Regions from separate parts of the Micromonospora sp. NPDC048887 genome, predicted to be linked through region 1. Evidence: riboswitches for the same ligand, from Rfam matches in the RefSeq annotation. Region 1 holds a riboswitch; each other region holds the start of a gene.
The links. A riboswitch is a leader RNA that binds a small molecule or an ion and turns the genes downstream of it on or off. The one in region 1 is predicted to bind cyclic di-AMP.
Positions count from the first base shown of each region.

Region 2: it holds a riboswitch for cyclic di-AMP, as region 1 does, so the genes downstream of both, AB0C17_RS04030 (hypothetical protein) here and AB0C17_RS18695 (hypothetical protein) in region 1, are expected to answer to the same signal.
Region 3: it holds a riboswitch for cyclic di-AMP, as region 1 does, so the genes downstream of both, AB0C17_RS11375 (NlpC/P60 family protein) here and AB0C17_RS18695 (hypothetical protein) in region 1, are expected to answer to the same signal.
Region 4: it holds a riboswitch for cyclic di-AMP, as region 1 does, so the genes downstream of both, AB0C17_RS08130 (C39 family peptidase) here and AB0C17_RS18695 (hypothetical protein) in region 1, are expected to answer to the same signal.

Region 1 covers NZ_JBEZGA010000011.1:144,913-149,761, reverse strand. Annotated here, with positions in the region: gene AB0C17_RS18700 (carbonic anhydrase) at 1-630, shown strand, start outside; gene AB0C17_RS18695 (hypothetical protein) at 689-1,717, opposite strand; cyclic di-AMP (ydaO/yuaA leader) riboswitch at 1,721-1,852, opposite strand; gene AB0C17_RS18690 (YibE/F family protein) at 2,007-3,281, opposite strand; gene AB0C17_RS18685 (SHOCT domain-containing protein) at 3,433-3,612, opposite strand; gene AB0C17_RS18680 (metal-sensitive transcriptional regulator) at 3,769-4,068, opposite strand; gene AB0C17_RS18675 (heavy-metal-associated domain-containing protein) at 4,149-4,355, shown strand; gene AB0C17_RS18670 (hypothetical protein) at 4,393-4,849, shown strand, end outside.
Region 2 covers NZ_JBEZGA010000002.1:180,036-184,884, forward strand. Annotated here, with positions in the region: gene AB0C17_RS04015 (hypothetical protein) at 1-362, opposite strand, end outside; gene AB0C17_RS04020 (STAS domain-containing protein) at 781-1,140, shown strand; gene AB0C17_RS04025 (SRPBCC family protein) at 1,243-1,695, shown strand; gene AB0C17_RS04030 (hypothetical protein) at 1,719-2,792, opposite strand; cyclic di-AMP (ydaO/yuaA leader) riboswitch at 2,797-2,927, opposite strand; gene AB0C17_RS04035 (cation diffusion facilitator family transporter) at 3,071-3,985, opposite strand; gene AB0C17_RS04040 (AAA family ATPase) at 4,090-4,849, opposite strand, start outside.
Region 3 covers NZ_JBEZGA010000005.1:317,672-322,520, reverse strand. Annotated here, with positions in the region: gene AB0C17_RS11385 (NlpC/P60 family protein) at 1-374, shown strand, start outside; gene AB0C17_RS11380 (peptidoglycan recognition family protein) at 445-2,478, opposite strand; cyclic di-AMP (ydaO/yuaA leader) riboswitch at 2,717-2,852, shown strand; gene AB0C17_RS11375 (NlpC/P60 family protein) at 2,864-3,895, shown strand; gene dcd (dCTP deaminase) at 3,961-4,539, opposite strand; gene AB0C17_RS11365 (pyridoxamine 5'-phosphate oxidase family protein) at 4,618-4,849, shown strand, end outside.
Region 4 covers NZ_JBEZGA010000004.1:81,338-86,186, forward strand. Annotated here, with positions in the region: gene AB0C17_RS08115 (acyltransferase) at 1-795, shown strand, start outside; gene AB0C17_RS08120 (hypothetical protein) at 876-1,217, shown strand; gene AB0C17_RS08125 (hypothetical protein) at 1,347-2,105, shown strand; cyclic di-AMP (ydaO/yuaA leader) riboswitch at 2,415-2,557, shown strand; gene AB0C17_RS08130 (C39 family peptidase) at 2,752-3,609, shown strand; gene AB0C17_RS08135 (alpha/beta hydrolase) at 3,836-4,582, shown strand; gene AB0C17_RS08140 (CDP-glycerol glycerophosphotransferase family protein) at 4,589-4,849, opposite strand, start outside.

The sequences.
Region 1 (4,849 bases):
GCACTTGCCGAACTGCGTGCCGGTAATCACCGGTTCGTCACCGGCGTCCCCCAGCATCCGAATCAGGACGCCGGCCACCGGGCGGCTGTCGCCGACGGCCAGCACCCGTTCGCGGTGATCGTCGGCTGCTCCGACTCGCGGCTCGCCGCCGAGATCATCTTCGATCGCGGCCTCGGTGACCTCTTCGTGGTGCGTACCGCCGGGCACACCGCCGGGCCGGAGGTGCTCGGCAGCGTCGAGTACGCCGTCACCGTGCTGGGCACTCCGCTCGTGGTGGTGCTCGGGCACGACTCGTGCGGCGCGGTCCAGGCCGCCCGCGAGGGGGTCCGGACCGGCGCCGCCCCGGCCGGGCACCTGGGCGCGGTGGTGGACGCGGTCTCGCCCAGCCTGCTGCGCGCCGCCCGCCAGGGCGTCGAGGACCTCGACGGCATCATCGACGTGCACATCGCGCAGACCGTGGAGACGCTGCTGGCCCGGTCCACCGTGCTGGCCGAGCGGGTGGCGGCGGGGCGGTGCACGGTGGTCGGCATGTCGTACCGTCTCGCCGGCGGCGAGGTGCGGACCGTGGCGCAGGCCCCGGCCCCGCTGCCCGCCCCGGCGGCGCCCGCAGACCCGGCGCTGGCGAGCTGATCCACGGGAAGACGAAAGGGGCCGCCCGAGGGCGGCCCCTTCTTCGTGGTGTCCGGCGTCAGAGCAGCGACATGTGGACGTGGTCGGTGTGGTTCGACGGCCCGCTGTAGGAGCGCCAGCCGGTGGCCGGGAACCAGATCTGCCGGTTCCAGATGACGTAGTAGATGCCCAGCCGGTCGGCGTTGCGGATGAGGAAGGCGGCCACCTCGTTGCCGTACCTGCGGGTGTCATTGTTGTGCCAGGGTGCGAAGCCGCTGTTCTGCAGCGACCAGTCGCACGCCTTGCCCTTGGGGTGCTCCCACGGCCCGCCGGACCGGTAGCAGCCCACGAAGCGCTTGAAGCCCGCGCGCCGGACCTCCTTGTAGGCGTGCAGCGTGCGCGGCGTGACGCAGCCCGAGGTGGTCGGGTCGTCCTCGCTGCACGACTCGGCCTTCCACCCGCCGTCGGCGGTGCGGCCGGGGGCGATCTTGGCGACCGGTGAGGTGGCGGAGACCAGTCCGCCGGTGAAGCCGAGACCGCCGACCAGCTTCAGCGCGCGCTCGGCCTGCACCTTCTCGCGCTCCATCGCGTTCTTCTGCTTCTCCTGCTCGCGGACCTCGGCGTCCATCGCGATCTTGGCCTGCTCGGCGCGGGTCTTGACCGCGTTGATGGCGGCCAGGCGCTGCGCGTTGAGGAGGTTCAGCTCGTCCAGGGCGTTGACCCGGCGGACGAACGAGTCGGGGGAGTTGCTCTCCAGCAGCATCGCCATCGCGCCCATCCGGCCGGTCCGGTAGGACTGGGCGGCGAGCTGGTTGACCTGCGGGCTGAGCGCGTCGAGTTCGGCCTGTGCCGTCTTCACCTCGGCCGCCAGCCGCCGCTGGCGGTCCTGCGACTTGGCGAGCTTCGCCTTGGCCTGGAGGAAGTTCCGGTTGGCGGAGTCGATCGCCTCGGTGATGAGCGGCGGTTCGCCGTCCTCCTCGTGGCCCGAGGGGTTGCCGGGTGCCGCCGCGGCGGGGGCCGCGGTCGCCGGCGTCGGCCCGGCCAGCACGGCCAGTGAGGCCAGCACGGCCACCACGGGTGTCAGCCAGCGGCGCAGGGGTGCCGTCACAGTGTTCCCTTCCGTCGGCCGCCGACCGGGTTAGCTGACGGGTTCGGGACGGAAGTGGCCCCTACCGCTGTCGCGGATTCACCCCATGTACCTGGTTCCCCGGCTCGCCCGTGGGCGATTGGGCGGCGGCACCGCTGGCGCCGGTGCGCGCCTTCGGCGGTGACCGGCAGCGAGGTTACCCGACAGCACTCGTGAGGATCTACGTCCGGAAGCCGACCAATAGCGAGATTTCGCCGTGGCGCACCGTGACCAGCGTCGCGTTTGAAATCGATGGTCACGCTGCGGAGTCTCACCATGCGGCCTCCGTACTCCTTCCGCCGCCGAGCGCCTCCAGCGCGTCGTCCCGTCCGGCCGGCGGCCGGGGCGCGGGCGGCGCCGGCTCCGCGCCGCGCGGGCGCCGTCCGGCGGTGGTCACGATCGCGGCCAGGCCGGTGGTCAGCGGTACGGCGGCGATCAGGCCGAGCGTGGCCACCGCGCTGCGGACGATCTCCTGGGCGAGGAACTCGCTGGTGAGGATCTCGCTGACCGGGCGGGAGTCGGCGACCAGCAGGAGCAGCAGCGGCAGCGAGGCGCCCGCGTACGCCAGCACGATGGTGTTGACGGTGGACGCGATGTGGGCCCGGCCGACCCGGGTCGCCGCGCGGTAGAGCTGCCGCCGGGACAGCCCGGGGTTGGCGTGCGCCAGTTCGGTGACGGTGGCCGCCTGGGTGACTGTGACGTCGTCCAGCACGCCCAGCGAGCCGATGATGATGCCGGCCAGCAGCAGGCCGTGCAGGTCCACGTCGGCCTGGAACATGGACAGCGTGGTGGCGTCCTCGCTGCCGAAGCCGGTCAGGTGGGTGGCGGACGTGGCGAGCAGGCCGAGCACGCCGGTGATCACCAGGCTGCCCAGCGTGCCGAGCACCGCCACCGACGTCTGCGCGGTGATCCCGTGGGTCAGGTAGAGCACCACGAACATGATCAACGCGGCGCCGACGATGGCCACCAGCAGCGGCGGCTGGCCGGCGCCGATGCCTGGCAGCACGAAGCCGAGCAGGATGGCGAAGCTGGCCGCCAGGCCGGCGAGCGCGGCCAGCCCGCGCCAGCGGCCGAACGCCACGATCGCGGCGGCGAACAGCACCATCAGCCAGATCAGCGGTGTGCCGCGCTGGTGCTCGGCGATGTTGTAGGACTTCACCGCCGGGTCGGCCGGATCGGTCAGCTCGACCAGGACCACCTCGTCGCCGACCGCGACCCGGGGCGCGCCGGGCCCGGCCGGGATCGGCGTCTCGACCTGGCGGCCCGCGTCCGGGCCCTGCTCGGCGGTCACCGTCACGGTGCCGCAGGGGCCGCCCCCGCCGTCCGGGGCCTCCGGGGTCGGCGGGCAGGGCTCGGTGACCACCCGGGTCACCGTGCCGTGGTAGCGGGGGACGTCCGCGCCGCCGACCGGCTCCCGGTCCTGCCGGGGCCAGAGGACCAGCGCCGCGATCACGGTGAGTGCGAACAGCGGCACCACCACTGCGACGAGCAGCCGGCGTACGCCCGGCGGCGCGGCGGGTGCGGGGCGGGTGTGGTCGGCACCCACGGCGTCTCTCCCAACGGTCGGGGCGACGCCTGGTCCGCCGGACCGGTCTGGTCACCCGGGCGGCGCGGACGTGTCGACCACGTCCGGGTCGTCGCCCGGCCATGGTAGGCAGCCTGACCTCACCGGGACCGGTGACGCTCGCCTCGCGTGATCAGGCCAGACCGGCCCGGCGTCGCCGGTACTCGTCCTCGTCGATCTCGCCGCGCGCGTACCGCTCGTCCAGGATGCGCCGGGCCGTCGTCGGGCCCAGGTACTGGGGGCCGGTCCACCGCACGGCCGCCCAGACGAGCCCCGCCAGCACCGCGAGCACCAGCAGGGACCAGATCCACATCCAGCCCATCATCGGGCTCTGCCACATCATCGGGCCGCCCTCCGTCCGTCGCCGCGGGTCCGCCGGGGTCGGCCTGCCCGCCACTTCGACGGTACGACCGGCCCGACGCGTCGGCGCGGGTCGATGTGCCCGGTTCCGGGGGCCGGAGGTCCCCGCTCAGCCGCGCTTCATCAGGCGGCCGACGGCGGCCATCATCTCGGTCGCCATCTCGTCGGCCCGGCCCTCGGCGGCGCCCTCGTGCATGCAGTGCCGGGCGTGGCCGTCGAGCAGGCCGAGGCCGACCTTGTCCAGCGCCGCCTGGATGGCCGAGATCTGGGTGAGCACGTCGATGCAGTAGCGGTCGTCCTCGACCATCTTCTCGATGCCACGGACCTGACCCTCGATGCGGCGGAGCCGGGCGAGGAGTTGGTCCTTGCTGGCGGTGTAGCCCCGGGTCGGGCTGGACGGCGCGGTCATGGAACCGAGGATAGCGTACCCCTCGGGGGTATGCTAACGTCTCGAACGTACCCCTGGGGGGTATAAGATCGGAGGGCGAGATGGAGAGCACCTACCAGGTGAGCGGCATGACCTGCGGGCACTGCGTCAACTCGGTGAGCACCGAGCTGAGCGCGCTTCCGGGCGTCACCGACGTCCAGGTCGACCTGGCCGGCGGCCGGGTCACCGTCACCAGTCAGGACCCGCTGGACGTGGACGCGGTCCGCGCGGCGGTCGACGAGGCCGGCTACGACCTCGTCGGTGCGTGACGGGTCCGACGGACCCGCGGAAACCGAGGAGACACCAATGAACACGGCGACGAAGCTCAGTGGCTTCGCCCTCGGCCTCGTGGCGGTGTTCGGCGCGGCGTACGGGATCGGCAACCTGGCCGATCCCGTCACCCCGGCCGCCGAGACCCGCCACGACGACAGCGACAGCGACCACGGGGCCGGCGACGCCGGTCACGGCGACGAGAGCCAGGCGGGCGGCGCTTCCGCGCACCTGCCCGGCGGCCTGCTCGTCTCCGAACGCGGCTACACCTTCCAGCCCGCCGCCGCCCCGGCGGGGCAGTTCGCCTTCCGGATCACCGGCCCGGACGGCGCACCCGTCACCCGCTACGAGGTGGCCCACGACAAGCGCATGCACCTGATCGTCGCCCGGCGGGACCTCTCCGGCTTCCGGCACGTCCACCCGGAGATGGACGGCGACGGCACCTGGCGCGTCGCCTCGCCGTTGGACGGCCCCGGCGTCTGGCGGGCGTTCG
Region 2 (4,849 bases), on a different contig from region 1:
ACGAACTCGATGTCGTCGGCGGCGCGGTCCCGGCTGCCGGCGGCGCGTGCCGCGGTGCCGGCGGCCCAGCCGATCGCCGCGCCGGCGAGCGCCGCCGCGATCAGCAGCGTCCAGGGCAGCGCGGGACGGCGGCCGGCGAGCGCGTCGAACGCGAGACCGGCCCGGCGGCGTGCCTCCTCGGCGGCGGAGCCGACCAGGTCGGTGGCGTCGTCGGCCAGGCCGGAGGAGCTGCGGCGGGCGGTCCGGGTGGCGTCGCGCATGCTGTCACCGGCGGAACCGACGGCGGAGAGCAGGTGCTGCCACGCCTGGTCGGCGACCCGCTCGGCCTTGCCCCGGCGGTCCAGCAGGTTGGTTCCGAACATCGTTCTACCTCCTCGGGTGCCGAAGGCCGGCGGCCACTTCGGACTCCGGTGTCCATCCGGCGGTCACTGTCCCGGGCAGTGCCCCACCGGACCCGGCGGCAAACCACGCCCGGGTCATGGCGGGTGCGGCCGGTGAACGGGACGAAGCACCCGAACGCGCCGGGACGGGTGCGGACGGGACGTGCGTGCGCCAGCTACCCTGGTCCGCGGGATCGGCGGGCCCGCCCGGTCGCACGGTTGGCCGTGGCCCGCCACAGGGGGAAACTGGAACCCGGTGGTCCGGATTGGGTACGCCCAGGTGTGCCCAGTTCGCGAATTGCTCATCCCGGGGGGTGGCGACCGGGGCGTGGGAGGAATACTCTCGGTCGCGGCCCGCGTACTGATGAGGCGCCCGTCATGGGCGAGTGGAGGTGCTCGCGTGAGCCTGTCGATCGTGAAGTCGGTGCGGCCGGGTGGTGTCGTCGAGATCGCGCCCCGTGGGGAGATCGACGTCGACACCGCGTACGAGGTGCGGGAAGCGATCGCCGAGGTGCTCGCGAAGGCCCGCCCCGCGCGGATCGAGCTGAACATGCGGCTTGTCACGTTCATCGACTCGGTCGGCATCAGCGCCATGGTCGCCGGTTTCCAGACCTGCGAGGTCAGCGGCGTCAAGCTCGTGGTCACCGAGCCGAGCCGGTTCGTGCACCGGCAGCTCTGGGTGACCGGCCTGCTCGGCCTCTTCGGCGCGCCCGAGCCGTGGTTCGCCGACGACACCCCCGAGGTGCTGCCCGGCGCCTGAGCGCCGTTCGCACCCCCTGCGGCCAGGGGACCTTCTACCCGTTGCCAGTCCGGCGTCGGTACGGGACGATCGTGCGCGACGCACGACGGCGAGGGGGCCCGCTTGCAGAGCAGCGACAGCTTCAGCTACACCGTGCAGGCCCGGTGCAGCCGGGCCGAAGCGGTGGCCCTGCTAGGCGACCTGAGTCGCCAGGGTGAGCTGCATCCGCTGATCGTCCGGGTCCGGAAGCTGCCGGCCCGGCCCGGCGCGCTGGCCAGCTACGCGATCACCGACCGGCTGCAACTCGGCCCGCTGCACTTCCCGGTGACCTACCAGGCGGACGTGCTGATCGCGAGCGAGGACGAGGTGGTCACCGTCGCCCGGCAGCAGCCCGCGACGACCGTACGCAACCACACCCGGCTGCGCGACGAGGACGACGGCACGGTACGCGTCGAGGTGGAGATCACGCTCACCGCGCCGGCACCGCTGTTCGGGTACGCGTTCCGCCAGGCCCGGGCGGCTCACCTGGGCCTGGCGGCGCGTCTCGGAGCGACCCTGGAGGGCCGGCCGGCCTGATCCGGCCGGCCCCTTCCGGGCGCTCAGTACACCGACAGGTGCACGTGGTTGGTGTGGTCGCTGGACGGGTCGCCGTTGCCCCCGCTGTACGACTTCCACCCGCTGCTGGGCAGCCAGATCTGCTTGAACCAGATCACGTAGAGCACGGCGAGCGGGTCGGCGTTGCGCACGAAGTACGCGGCCAGGTTGTTGCCGTACGTCCGGTCGCCGCCGGAGGCCACGCCGCCGAAGCCGTTCTTCTGCGCGGCGAAGTCGCAGGCCCGCCCCTTCGGGTGCTCGCCCGAGCCGCTGGGCCGGTGGCACGAGACGTACCTGGTGAAGCCGGCCGCCTTCGCCTGTTGCAGCGCGTGCAGCGTGCGCGGGGTGATGCAGCCGTTGGCCGGGGTCGGGTCGTTGACGCTGCACGACTCCGGGGGCCAGGAGCCGTCCGAGTTGCGCGGCGCCGGCTTCGCGTTCTTGGTGGAGGTGCCCTGGACGCTGCCGCCGCTGCTGCTGCGCGTGGCGCGGTCGTTCGCCACCTCCAGGGCGCGCTCGGCCTGCTCCTTGCGCTTGGCCATCACCGTCACCTGCTTGCGCTGCTCGCGGATCTCGCCGTCGAGCTGGGCGCGGGTGCGGGTGGCCTGGTCCCGGGTGGCGATCAGGTCGCGCAGCGTACGGTCCTCGTGCGCGGCGACCTGCTCCAGCGCGGCGGCCCGGTCCATGAAGCCCTCCGGGCTGCTGCTGCCCAGCAGCGCCCCGGCGGTGCCCAGGCGGCCGTTGCGGTACGCCACGGCGGCGATCTCGCCGACCTTGGCGTCGCGTACGGCCAGCTCGGCGCCGACCGTCTTGAGCTGTTCGTTCAGTTGCTTCTGGCGGCTCACCGACCGGTTCAGCGCGGCCTTGGCCTCCAGCCAGCCCTTGCTGGCGGCGTCGAGCTGGGCACGCAGTTCGGGCGTGCCGCCCTCGTCGTCGCCGCCGGGCGCGGCGGCGAGCAGGCCGGTCGCCGGCCCCGCCGAGGCGGGGGAGACCGGAACAGTCGCGACGCCGAGGGCCAGCGTCGCGACGAGCAGGGCCGCCAACCGGGCGGCTGTCCGTCGTACAGGTGCCACGTGGGGCATTCACACGTCCTTCCGTCAACGCCGACCGGGTTAGCTGACGGGTTCGGGACGGAAGATCCCTACCGCTGACGCGGATGCACCCCACGTACGTGGTTCCCCGGCTCGTCCCTGCGGACGATTAGGCGACGGCCGCCCCACCGGGGCCGGTGGCGTCCGCGGGTGCGGCCGCGACCGACACTACCGGCGCTGCCCGGGCGTGGCTCGGTGGAGCAACGCCACCAGGTGGGGCAAAACCGGCATAAGACTACAACAGCCACAGTGATTTAAGTCTGCCCTAATCACCACTCGGTCTTCCCGCACACGCCGGCCGACGCTCCGGGTTCGACCTGCAACGTGGCGTGATCGATGGAGAAGTCCTCGTGCAGGGCGGCCCGCGCGGCGGCCAGCACCTGCCCCGGGTCCACGCCCGGGTCGGTGGTCAGGTGCGCCGAGGCCACCTCCATGCCCGAGGTGAGCGTCCACACGTGCAGGTCGTGCACCTCGGCCACGCCGGGTACGGCGGCCAGCCGGTCGTGCACGGCGGTCACCTGGAGGTGCTCCGGCGCGGCCTGCACCAGGATGCGCAGCGCGGCCCGGCCGAGCCGCCAGGTGCGCGGCAGGATGAACAGGCCGATCCCGACGGCTACCAGCGGATCGGCCCACCACCAGTCGGTCGCGGCGATGACCAGCGCGGCGGCGATCACGCCGAGCGAGCCGAGCAGATCGCCGAGCACCTCCAGGTACGCCCCGCGCAGGTTGATGCTCTCCTTCGCCCCGGCGCGCAGCAGCGCGAACGCGACGATGTTGGCGAGCAGGCCGAGCACCGCCACCACGAGCATCGGGCCGGCCAGCACCTCCGGCGGCTCGCCGAACCGGCGTACCGCCTCGACCAGGACGTAGAGCGCGACGGCGCCGAGCAGCACGGCGTTGGCCAGGGCGGCGAGCACCTCCAGCCGGTAGAGCCCGAACGTGCGCTGCGGGTCGGTGCCGGCGCGGCGGGCGGCGGTGATCGCGGCCAGTGCCATGCCGATGCCGAGGACGTCGGTGAACATGTGCCCGGCGTCGGAGAGCAGCGCGAGCGAGCCGGTGGTGAAGGCGGCCACCGCCTCGACCACCATCAGGACGGCGAGCAGCGCGAAGGCGGCCCAGAGGCGGCCCCGGTGGCGGTGTGCCGCGTTGGCCACCGCGCCGCTGTGGTCATGACCTGCGCCCACGCCAACACCCTTCCTGCCCCGTACCGGCCAGGCCCAATGTATGTTCACATCGCTATGTATGCAACTGAACTGTGGGTGACGTCAGGGGCGCGGACGGGTGTCCCTCAGAGCGGGTCGAGCGTGGTGAGGCGCTGGGTCGCCCGGGACAGCGCCACGTAGAGCGTGCGTACCCCCGAACCGGGGTCGGCCCGGATCTCACTCGGCGCCACCAGCACCACGCCGTCGTACTCCATGCCCTTCGCCTGGAGGCTGGTGACCACCTGGAGCCGGCTCGCGCCGAGCGCGCCCAGCCAGCCGGCCACCTCGTCCCGGCGCGGCACCGGCGTGATCACACCAACGGTGCCCTCCACCTGCGCGAGCAGCGCCTCGGCCGCCTCGACGGTGGCCGCCGGCAGGTCGGCGGCGGGCACCGTGCGCTCGACCGGCGGCACGCCGGTGGACCGCACCGCGTCGGGCAGCGGCAGGTCCGGGTAGAGCCGGCGGATCTCCGCCGCCGCCACCGCGAAGATCTCCGCCGAGTTGCGGTAGTTGGTGGTCAGCTCGTAGCGGTGCCGCTTGCGCCGGCCCAGCGCCTGGTCCCGGGCGCGGTCCAGCTCCTGCGGGTCGCCGGTCCAGGCGGTCTGCGCCGGATCGCCGACCACCGTCCAGGACGCCAGCCGCCCGCGCCGCCCGACCATCCGCCACTGCATCGGCGAGACGTCCTGCGACTCGTCCACCACCACGTGCGCGTAGTCGCGGTAGTCGTCCGGACGCTCCCGCGCCGCCGCGCGGGCGGCGCGCTGCCGGTCGGCGTACGTGCTCAGCTCGCGCACGCCACCGGCGAGCTGGTACGGGTCGCGCTTGGGCCGGGCCCGCTGCACCGGC
Region 3 (4,849 bases), on a different contig from region 1:
GCCCCGCCGTCGACGGTGTGGTGAGCAGCGCCGCGCGGACCGCGATCAAGACGGCGTGCGCCCAGGTCGGCGACCCGTACGTGTGGGGTGCCACCGGCCCTAACTCGTTCGACTGCTCCGGCCTGACCCAGTACGCGTACAAGGCGGCGGGCATCTCGCTCACCCACTTCACCGGCGCGCAGTGGAACGAGGGCCGCAAGGTGTCCCGCTCCGAGGCGAGACCGGGTGACCTGGTGTTCTTCGGCTCCGATCTGCACCACGTCGGGCTCTACCTCGGCAACGGCGTGATGGTGCACGCGCCACGTACCGGTAAACCGGTCCAGGTGTCGAGCATCAGCACGATGCCGATCGCCGGCTTCGTCCGGGTCGCCTGACCGTACCCCGTACCACCGAGAGGCCCCCGGTCCGTCACGGACCGGGGGCCTCTCGCCGTGCGGTGACAGGTCAGCGCGGCGCACCGACCGGGGACGGCAGGATCAGCACGTCGTCCAGGTTCACGAACATGATCCGGTGGCCGAACTGGACCTGCACGTAGCGGTTCTCGCCGCGTACCACGGTCCGGTCACCCGGGGCCGAACCGTCGAACGAGACGGCCCGGTAGTACTCGCCGGGCAGCACCCCGCCGACCGCGTACCGCTGGCCGGCGGCGAACGTGTACTGAAGCGGCGAGATGGTCTGGTACGGGATGGTGTCCGGGTAGGCGGCCTGCTCCGGGTAGGCCCGCCCGTACACCGGGATGGTGGCCTTGCCGGGCCGCGGGGTCACCACGAAGCCGGTGGCCCACTTCGCGGTCGGCGCGGAGGCCGGGTTGAGGAACCACGCCTTCTGGCCGAGATACCAGATCGCCGTCCAGTCACCCTGCCGGCCGGCGAGCGCGTACGTCTGACCGGCCGAGGCGCGGGCGCCGTGGTCGGAGATGTACATCGTGTCCGGCGTGCCGTCCGGGCGCAGCCCGAGGTCGTTGACGAGCGGGGCGTCCAGGCTCGGCGCGGTCCGCAGGATCACCGCCGAGGAGCCGCGCGACGGGCACGGCTCGGCCGGCGGCCTGGGCGTCGGGACGCCCGGCGGCTGCTGGTTGCAGCCGGTGAACGCCGGCCGGTTGGTGGCGAAGTCCGGGTCGATGGTGACCAGGCCGGTCCGCGCGGTGCCGGTGGTGCGGAACGGCGCCTTCATCAGGTCGAAGTAGTGCGACCAGTCCCAGTACGGTCCCGGGTCCCAGTGCATGCCGCCCACCGCGCCGGCGTTGATGCCGGGCACGTTGTCGTGGCCGATGATGTGCTGCCGGTCCATCGGGATGCCGAGCTTCAGCGCCAGGTGGCGCACCAGCTTGGCGGAGGTGCGGTACATCGCCTCGGTGTACCAGGTGCCCTGACCGGCGAAGCCCTCGTGCTCCAGGCCGATGGACTTCGCGTTGACGTACCAGTTGCCGGCGTGCCAGCCGACGTCCTTGGTCTTGATGTGCTGGGCGATGTAGCCGTCCACCGAGCGCAGCGTGTAGTGCCAGCCCAGGTAGTCGGCCCGCTTCACCAGGTCGACGCTCGGGCCGAAGTAGCCCTCGGTGTCGTGGATGACGATGTACTCGATCTTCTGCTGCTTCGGCCGGTCGCCAAGATCGTGGTTGCCGTAGTCACCCGGGTCGTCGCTGAGCTGCTCGTACGGCGCGGGGATCCACTCACAGGCCAGCCGCACCGGGCACTCCAGCCCGTCCGGCCGCTCGGCGTTACGCAAACCGAGCCGGGCCAGCCGGGAGCGGTCCGGCGTCGCGGCGGTGGCGGCGAGCGTGACCCGCTGGCCGTCGTCGGTGGTCCGGCTGGCGCCCTGGCCGAGCTGGTCGTACACCTCGTCGGCGAAGGCCGCCGCGCCGTCGGTGGTGTCCGCGCCGGAGTACCGGGCCACCGCGCCGTACCAGGCCGCCGGGTCGGTGCCGGCGCCGACCGGCCCGCCCAGAGCCTTCTGGTACGACGCCAGCAGCGCCGCGCCACCGCGGATGTTCGCGGCCGGGTCGGTCCGCAGCGTCCCGGCGTCGAGCCCGGTGAGCGCGGCGGCGGCGTCGAGTGTCTGGAGCGAGGCGGGCGGCAGCGGGGCCTCCCGCTCCGGCGTGGCGGCCGTGGCCGGGTCGAGCTTCAGCGGACGGGAGTCGTCGCCGCGCGGGTCCTCGTCCTCGTCCACGTGGGCGCTGCCCGGCATGGCCAGGATGTGCGCGGCGTCGGTCAGGTGCATCGGGCCGTAGCCGCCGCTGGTGCTCGGCTGCCCGGTGTGGGTGTCCCAGCGGGACTCCAGGTAGGAGACACCGAGCAGCACGTTCTGCGGGACGCCGTACTCGGCGGCCGCGGCGGCGTATTGTTGTTGCCTGTCGCTCGCGGGCGGGGACGTGTCCGGCGCGGCGGTCACCGGGCCGGTCGTCGCCAGCGCGGTGGCGGTGGCCACGGCGGCGGCGAGCAGTATCCGTCTGCCCGACGGCGGGGCGGAGAGGTGCATCGAACCTCCTGGACAGGGATGGGGGTCACTGCGTCTCCACCCTCACTCCGCACACCCGTGATGGTCAATACCTTTCCAGTAAGTAATCAGCCGTGAAAGAAAATTTCACCTCCGTCAGTGGTTCGCCGCCGGATCGCGTACGGAGTGTCACGTCGCTGGAAGTTGCGGATCGATAACGGTGGTCCCTACTCTGGTGAATCGTCGGCCGTACGTCTCACCGTCCAACCCGGTCGGTGACGGACCGGCACCGCCGAGTCGCCAGTGGGCGAGCCGGGGAACCAGGTACCTGGGGTGAATCCGCAGCGATGCGGTAGGGCGGCTCCCTTCCCGCCCGAATCCGTCAGCTAACCCGGTAGGCGGAACTGAAGAAGGAGTACGGACGCCGGTGGCACTCCATGCCCCGCGGCCGTCGTCGAGCCGGTCTGTCGACCGGTCCACGGCTGTGCCGCGTACCCGCTGGTCCCGCTTCACCACCGCCCTCGCCGCCCTGGTCGGCACCGCTGTCGTCCTGACCGGTGGCGCCACCGCGGCACACGCCGAACCCTCGGTCGCCGAGATCGAGGCCCAGATCGACCGCGACTGGAACAAGCTCGAACCGGTCATCGAACAGGTCAACGCCGTACGCGAACAGCTCGCCGCGCGGCGCGAGCAGGCCGACGCGCTCGGCCGGCAGATCGCACCCCTCCAGGCCCGGGTGGACGCCGCGCTCGGCCAGGTCGGCGGGCTCGCCGCCGACGCCTACAAGGGCGACAACCTCTCCACCGTCAACGCGCTGCTGGGCAGCCGCTCGCCGGGTGACCTGGTCAACGGCCTGGAACTGCTCGACCGCTTCGCGCACCGCCAGCACGAGCAGGTGCGCTCCGTCGCCGCGCTGCGCGACGAACTGGCGGCGAAGAAGAAGCCGCTGGACGAGATGATCGCCGGGCTGGCGCGCACCGAGGCCCAGCTCGCGGCGAAGAAGAAGCAGATCGACGCCGAGATCGCCCGGCTGCAGAAGCTGCGGCTCAAGGTGTACGGCAAGGGCGGCGGCGGCCCGCTGCGCCCGGCGCCCTGCCCGGCCGGCTACCCCGGTGGCGCGGCCGGTGCGGCGGTCAAGTTCGCCTGCGCCCAGATCGGCAAGATCTACGTCTGGGGCGCGGCCGGGCCGGACCACTTCGACTGCTCGGGCCTGACCCTGGCGGCGTGGGCCAAGGGCGGCGTGTCGCTGCCGCACAACGCACGCCAGCAGCACGGCGTGACGAAGCGGGTCAGCCGTGCCGAGCTGCGTGCCGGTGATCTCGTCTTCTACTACGGCGACCTGCACCACGTGGCGATGTACGTGGGCGACGGCTGGGTGGTGCACGCCTCCCAGTCGGGCAAGCCCATCACGATGAAGCGGGTCGACGACGGCGACATCAACAGCTACGGCCGGGTGTAAGGAAGGGCCCCCTCTTAACGCCTCCGGTAGAGGAGGGGGCCCTTCTTAACAACTGCGGGCGTCCGTCAGCGCGTCGGCCAGGTGCGCCAGCTCTGCCAGGACCGGCTCGGCGTCGGGCCGCGCTGCCCCTGGTAACGCGAGCCGTAGACGGCCGAGCCGTACGGGTGCTCGGCCGGCGAGGAGAGCCGGAAGATGCAGAGCTGGCCGATCTTCATGCCCGGCCAGAGCGTGATCGGCAGGTTCGCCACGTTCGACAGCTCCAGCGTGACGTGGCCGGAGAAGCCCGGGTCGATGAATCCGGCCGTCGAGTGGGTCAGCAGCCCCAGCCGCCCCAGGCTCGACTTGCCCTCCAGCCTCCCGGCGAGCTGGTCGCCCAGCGAGATCACCTCAAGCGTGGAGGCGAGCACGAACTCGCCCGGGTGCAGCACGAACGGCTGTCCCTCCGGCACCTCGACCATCGAGGTCAGGTCGTCCTGCTGCTTCGACGGGTCGATGTGTGTGTAGAGATGGTTGTTGAAGACCCGGAACAGCCGGTCCAGGCGTACGTCGATGCTCGACGGCTGCACCAGCGTCGGCTCGAAGGGCTCCAGCGCGAGCGTGCCGGCCTTGATCTCGGAGACCAGGTCGCGGTCGGAGAGCAGCATCCGAACACCATAGCGACCGGTATGGGTGACCTGCGTGTCGCACTACATCTTCGTACACGTGTTCGATAGAGTGTCCACATGGCTTCCTGGTCCGAATTCGCCGTCGACGAGCCCCGCCTCGCCGACGAGATCCGCCTCCTGATGCAGCAGTATGGGCCGGGCTTCGGCTACCTCGCCACGGTCCGCGCCGACGGCGGCCCCCGGGTCCACCCGGTCTCCCCGGTGATCACCGCCGACGGGCTCTGGTGCTTCGTCGTCGACTCGCCGAAGCGCCGCGACCTCGAACGCGACGGCCGTTATGCGCTGCACT
Region 4 (4,849 bases), on a different contig from region 1:
AACGTGAGCTGGTCGCTCTCCTGTGAGCTGGCGTTCTACCTGTGCCTGCCGCTCGTGGTGCCGTGGCTGCGCCGGGCCCGTACCGGGGCGCTGCGGACCGTGCTGGTCGCGGCGCCGCTGCTCATCCTGGCGCTGTGGCCCGGCCAGCACCTGGTGCCGGAGGAGCAGCGGTGGTGGTTCACCCAGATCTTCCCGGTGACCCGGTCGCTGGAGTTCTGGATGGGGGTGGCCGCCGCCGAGCTGATGCGCCGGCACCGCTGGCGCGGACCCAACCTCGCCGCCGCCACCGGCATCTTCGTCGCCACCTGGGTGGTCGCCGCGATGTGGATCCCGGCCGAGTTCTGGGCCGCCCTGCTCGCCGTGGCGTACCTGCTGGTCATCGCCGCCGCGGCGGACGCCGACGTGCGCGGCCGGTCCACCCCGTGGCGGTCCCGGGCGATGGTCTGGCTCGGTGAGGTCTCGTTCGCCTTCTACCTGGTCCACGTGCTGGTCATGGTCACCGTGCTGCGGCTGACCGGGCACTGGGGGACCGGGCTGCCCGGCTGGCGCGGCCCGCTCGCGGTGCTCGGTTTCCTGGTGGTCACGCTCGCGCTGGCCGCCGCGCTGCACCGCTGGGTGGAGGTGCCGATGATGCGCCTGCTCGGCCCGTCCCGCCGGGCCCGCGCGGCGTCGCGCGCACCGGCCGTGCCGGCTCCGCGCGGGCCCGCCGCCACCCCGGCCGCCGACGGCGGCGCGACGTCCGGGACCGGTCCGGCCGAGGGCGTCGAGTACGCCGGGCGGCGTCGCCCGGACTGACACGCGCACACGTCGGCCGGTTGATCCGCGACACGCCGTGCGGCGGTGCGTTGGTGGGGGATCGGCGGTAATTTGTACCCGTGCTTCCGATCGCGCTCACCTGCCCCGTGTGGTGGGTGGCGCGCTGGGCCGCCCGGATGTTCGCCAGTCTCGCCGTGGTCGTCGCCTGCTCGTTCGGCGCCGCCGCGCTGCCGTCCGGTGTCGCCGCCGCTCCGGCTCCGGCGGTCGCCGTCCCGGCGTACCCGGCCGTGGGCGCCTCGGCTGCCGCACGGCCGGAGGCCGACCGCGTGGCCGAGTGGCACGCCCGTCCCGCCGGTGGCCCGGCACCCGCCGCCCGGGTGGCGGTCCCGGGTGACCCGCAGCCGGTCCCGGCCGGCCGGACCGCCGCGCCGGCCGGCCCGCGGGCACCGCCCGCCCGCTGATCCACCCACGGGCCGCGCCCGTTCACCGCACCCACCGCACGTCATCCCCGCACCCGCCACGGCGGCCCAACGGCGCCCGGCGAGGTCGTGCGGGTCCTCCCGCCAGGTCCTTCCCGTGAGGTGCCGACCATGTCGCAGACCGCTCTGTACCACTTCCTCACCTCCGTGCCCGAGGCCGCCGCCATCTGGTCCTTCCTGCTGCTGCTCGCCCTCGGCCTGCTCGCCGCGCTCGTGGCCCGGCCCGACCGCGACGCCGCGCCGGAGGCCGCCGCCGAACCGGCCGACGCCGCCCGCCGCGACGACCTGATCCGGTACGCCGAGGAGGTGGCGGTGGCCGCCGCCGGGGCCGCCCAGACCGCCCGGCGCCGCCGGGAGCAGTGGCTGGCCGCGCAGGACGAGGCGGACCGGGCGTGGACCGCGTACGACGAGGCGGACGCCGCCGCCCGACGCCTGGCCGGCACCGCCGCGCTGGCCGCCCCGCGCACACCCCGAACCCCCGCGGAGTACGCGACCCGGGAGCGCTGGCTGCGCCACGCCGCCATGACGGCGCACTGGCGGGGCGACCTGAGCGCCCGCCAGCTCGCCGACGTGCTGGCCCGCCGCAACGGCTGGGATCCGCGCCGGCACCCGGCCGACCAGGAGATCGTGCTGGCCCGCATCGTCCGGGACGGGCGCCGGGCCGGGTGGGAGAGCGCCGCCGCGCGGGAGCGGCAGTCCTGGCGGGACGCGGAACTGGCCGCCGAGGCCGCCCGTACGCTCGCCGCCGAGGCGTACGCGGCCACCGCGGCGCTGTGGCCCGCCCCGGCGTACCGGAGCGCCGCGACGAACCCGCTGCCGGTGCCCGCGCCGGTGCGGCGTGCCAGGTGGCGTCCGGCCCGGGTGGGCTGAGACGGGCGTCTCGACCGAATCGTTACCCGCGATGTTTGCGGGCCCGGGGACCCGGGCCGTCGAATCGGGCGCCGGGCGCAGAACGGGCCATCGAGTCACGCGACTGCGGGCCGGCTGCTCGCAGTCTGTCCGCTTTCCGCCGCCGGGTGACGTGAAAACCGCTTGTCCCATCGAGTGAAGTCAGTAACCGGCTGTTCCGAAATCCGTTACCGCAGATCACGTTTACGCAGGTCGGGACGTTTGGCAGGGGGCAATACCGGCCGGTAGTGTCGGCGCGTCGATGCGGTAACCGATCGCCGACGGCGACGCCGCACCGACCCGCCTAATCGTGTCTCACGAACCGGGGACCCATAAGCAACATCGGGGTGAATCCGCGGGCCCACGGCCCGTGGTAGGGCGTACTTCCCGCCCGAATCCGTCAGCTAACCCGGTCGGCGGTCACGGAAGGAGTACCGACCTCGTGCCCACCCCCCGATCGTCCCCCCGCCTCCACGGCAACGCGGTGCCCGCGCTCGCCTGACGCGCGACCGCAACCGCCCCCCTGGGCGCCCGGCGTCACGGGCGTTCCCGATCCCCCGGCCATCCGGCCCCGCCAGCACGCGTGAGTTCCTCCGCGTGCCGGGCCGGCGTGCGCCGCTCACGCCCCGTGGAGGATTTCGTGAAGCACCACCTGAAGCGTCAGCTACGACGGATCGTCACCGAACGCCCGTACCAGATCATCGCCGGATCGGCCGCCGCGCTCGTGCTGGCCGCCGGTGCCGGCACCGTCGCCACCGCCGGTGACGACGCGCCGGTCCAGGAGAACACCGCATCGGTCGCCGAACTCGGCGCCGCCCGCCTCGGCGAGCAGCCCGCCAGCCGCGGCGAGGCCCGGATCGCCGTCCCGCAGGCGTCGCCCAGTGCCTCGGCCGCGCCGAGCGCGTCGCCCAGCGCGTCGGCGTCGGCGAAGGCGGCGGCGGACCCGGACACCACGGCGAAGGCGAAGCCGAAGCCGCCGTCGAGCAGGTCGCTCGACTACGACTACCAGGCGCAGATCAACTACTTCTACTGCGGCCCGGCCGCCGTGCGCAACGCGCTCAGCGCCGCCGGCATCGAGCGCAGCCAGGACGCGCTCGCCGGTCCGCTCGGCACCACCGAGATGGGCACCAACTCGGCCGAGGACACCACCCGGGTGCTCAACCAGCAGGTCAAGGGCAACCCGTACCGGACCCGCATGATTCCCGCCGGCTCCGCCAGCCCGGCTCAGATGGACCGGCTCCAGGCCGACGTGGTCGAGGCGATCAGCAACGGCCGCGCGGTCGTGGCGAACGTCGCCGGCACCGTCACCGACACCAACGGCGGCTGGCACTCGTTCCCCGGTGGCCACTACGTCGCGGTGGTGGGCTACAAGAACGACGGCCGGATGGTGCGGATCGCCGACTCGGCCGACCCGTCGCTGCCGTCGTACTGGGTCACCACGATCGACCTGGCGCACTGGATCGCCAGCCGCGGCTACTCCGCCTGACCCGTCCGCAAACCCGAAGGCCGGCACCCCCCGGGGGGTGCCGGCCTTCCCCGTCCCACCACCGCCCTCGTTGATCTTGCACTTTCGGCCCTTCCATAGCGGGGCAACACGGGCATCGGCGGGGCCGCAACTGCAAGATCGACGGGCGGGGGTGAGGGCGGGGCGGGACCGAGGTGGGGTGGGTTCGGTGTCGCGGGGGCGGGGCGGGCGGTGGCAGACTGCGCCAATGGGCGATACGACGGGTGACCGGCATCTGGTTCTCCTGCACGGCATGGGCGCCACCGGTGAGGTGTGGCTGCCCTGGGCGCCGCTGCTGGAGCGCCGCTGGCCCGGCCGCTGGCTCGCCAGCGATCTGGCCGGTCACGGCTGGTCGCCGCCGCTGCACGGCTACTCGTTCGAGGCCCTGGCCCAACGCGTGGCCGACGGGCTCGGCCCGGTCCGGCTCGGCCCCGACGACCGGCTCGTGCTGCTGGGGCACTCGCTCGGCGGGGTGGTGGCGCTGGCGCTCGCCGCCCGGCAGCGGGGTCTTCCGATCGACGCGGTGGTGGGCCTCGGCATCAAGGCGGTCTGGTCCCCGGCCGAGCTGGCGAAGTCGGCGGAGCTGGCCGCCCGGCCGGTCACCTGGTTCGCCACCCGCGACGAGGCGGCCCGGCGCTACCTGCGGGTATCAGGGCTGGCCGGACTGTTCGCCCCGGACCATCCCGTGGTGGAGGCGGGGCTGCGGCGGGAGGACGGCCGCTGGCGGCTCGCCATGGACCCGGCCGCGTTCGCGGTCGGGGAGCCCCGGCTGCCGGCGCTGCTGGCCGCCACCGACGTGCCGGTGCTGCTGGCCCGGGGCGAGCTGGACCCGATGGTGACCGACGCGCAGCTCAAGGAACTGGGCGTGCCGGTTGCCACGCTGCCGGGGCTGGGCCACAACGCGCACGTCGAGGACCCGGCGGCGGTGCTCGCCCTGCTCGACCCGTACCTCTGACCTGGCCTACACCACGGCGCGCGGCGCCGGGACCGCCCAGCCGGGTTCCAGCTCCCGGCGGGCGGCGGCGAGGAACGCCTCGGCGTAGGCGTCGGCGGGGAAGTCGCCCAGGTAGCGCGTCCGCGCGGCCCAGCGCTGCGCGGCCTTCGGGTCGGCGTCGAGCAGGTCGGTGAGCACCTCGTCCACGTTCGACATGTCCCGCCGCAGCACGTAGCCGGACGCCGCGAGCGGGAACCGCTCGACGAAGTGCTCGCCGTCGGCGCCGGT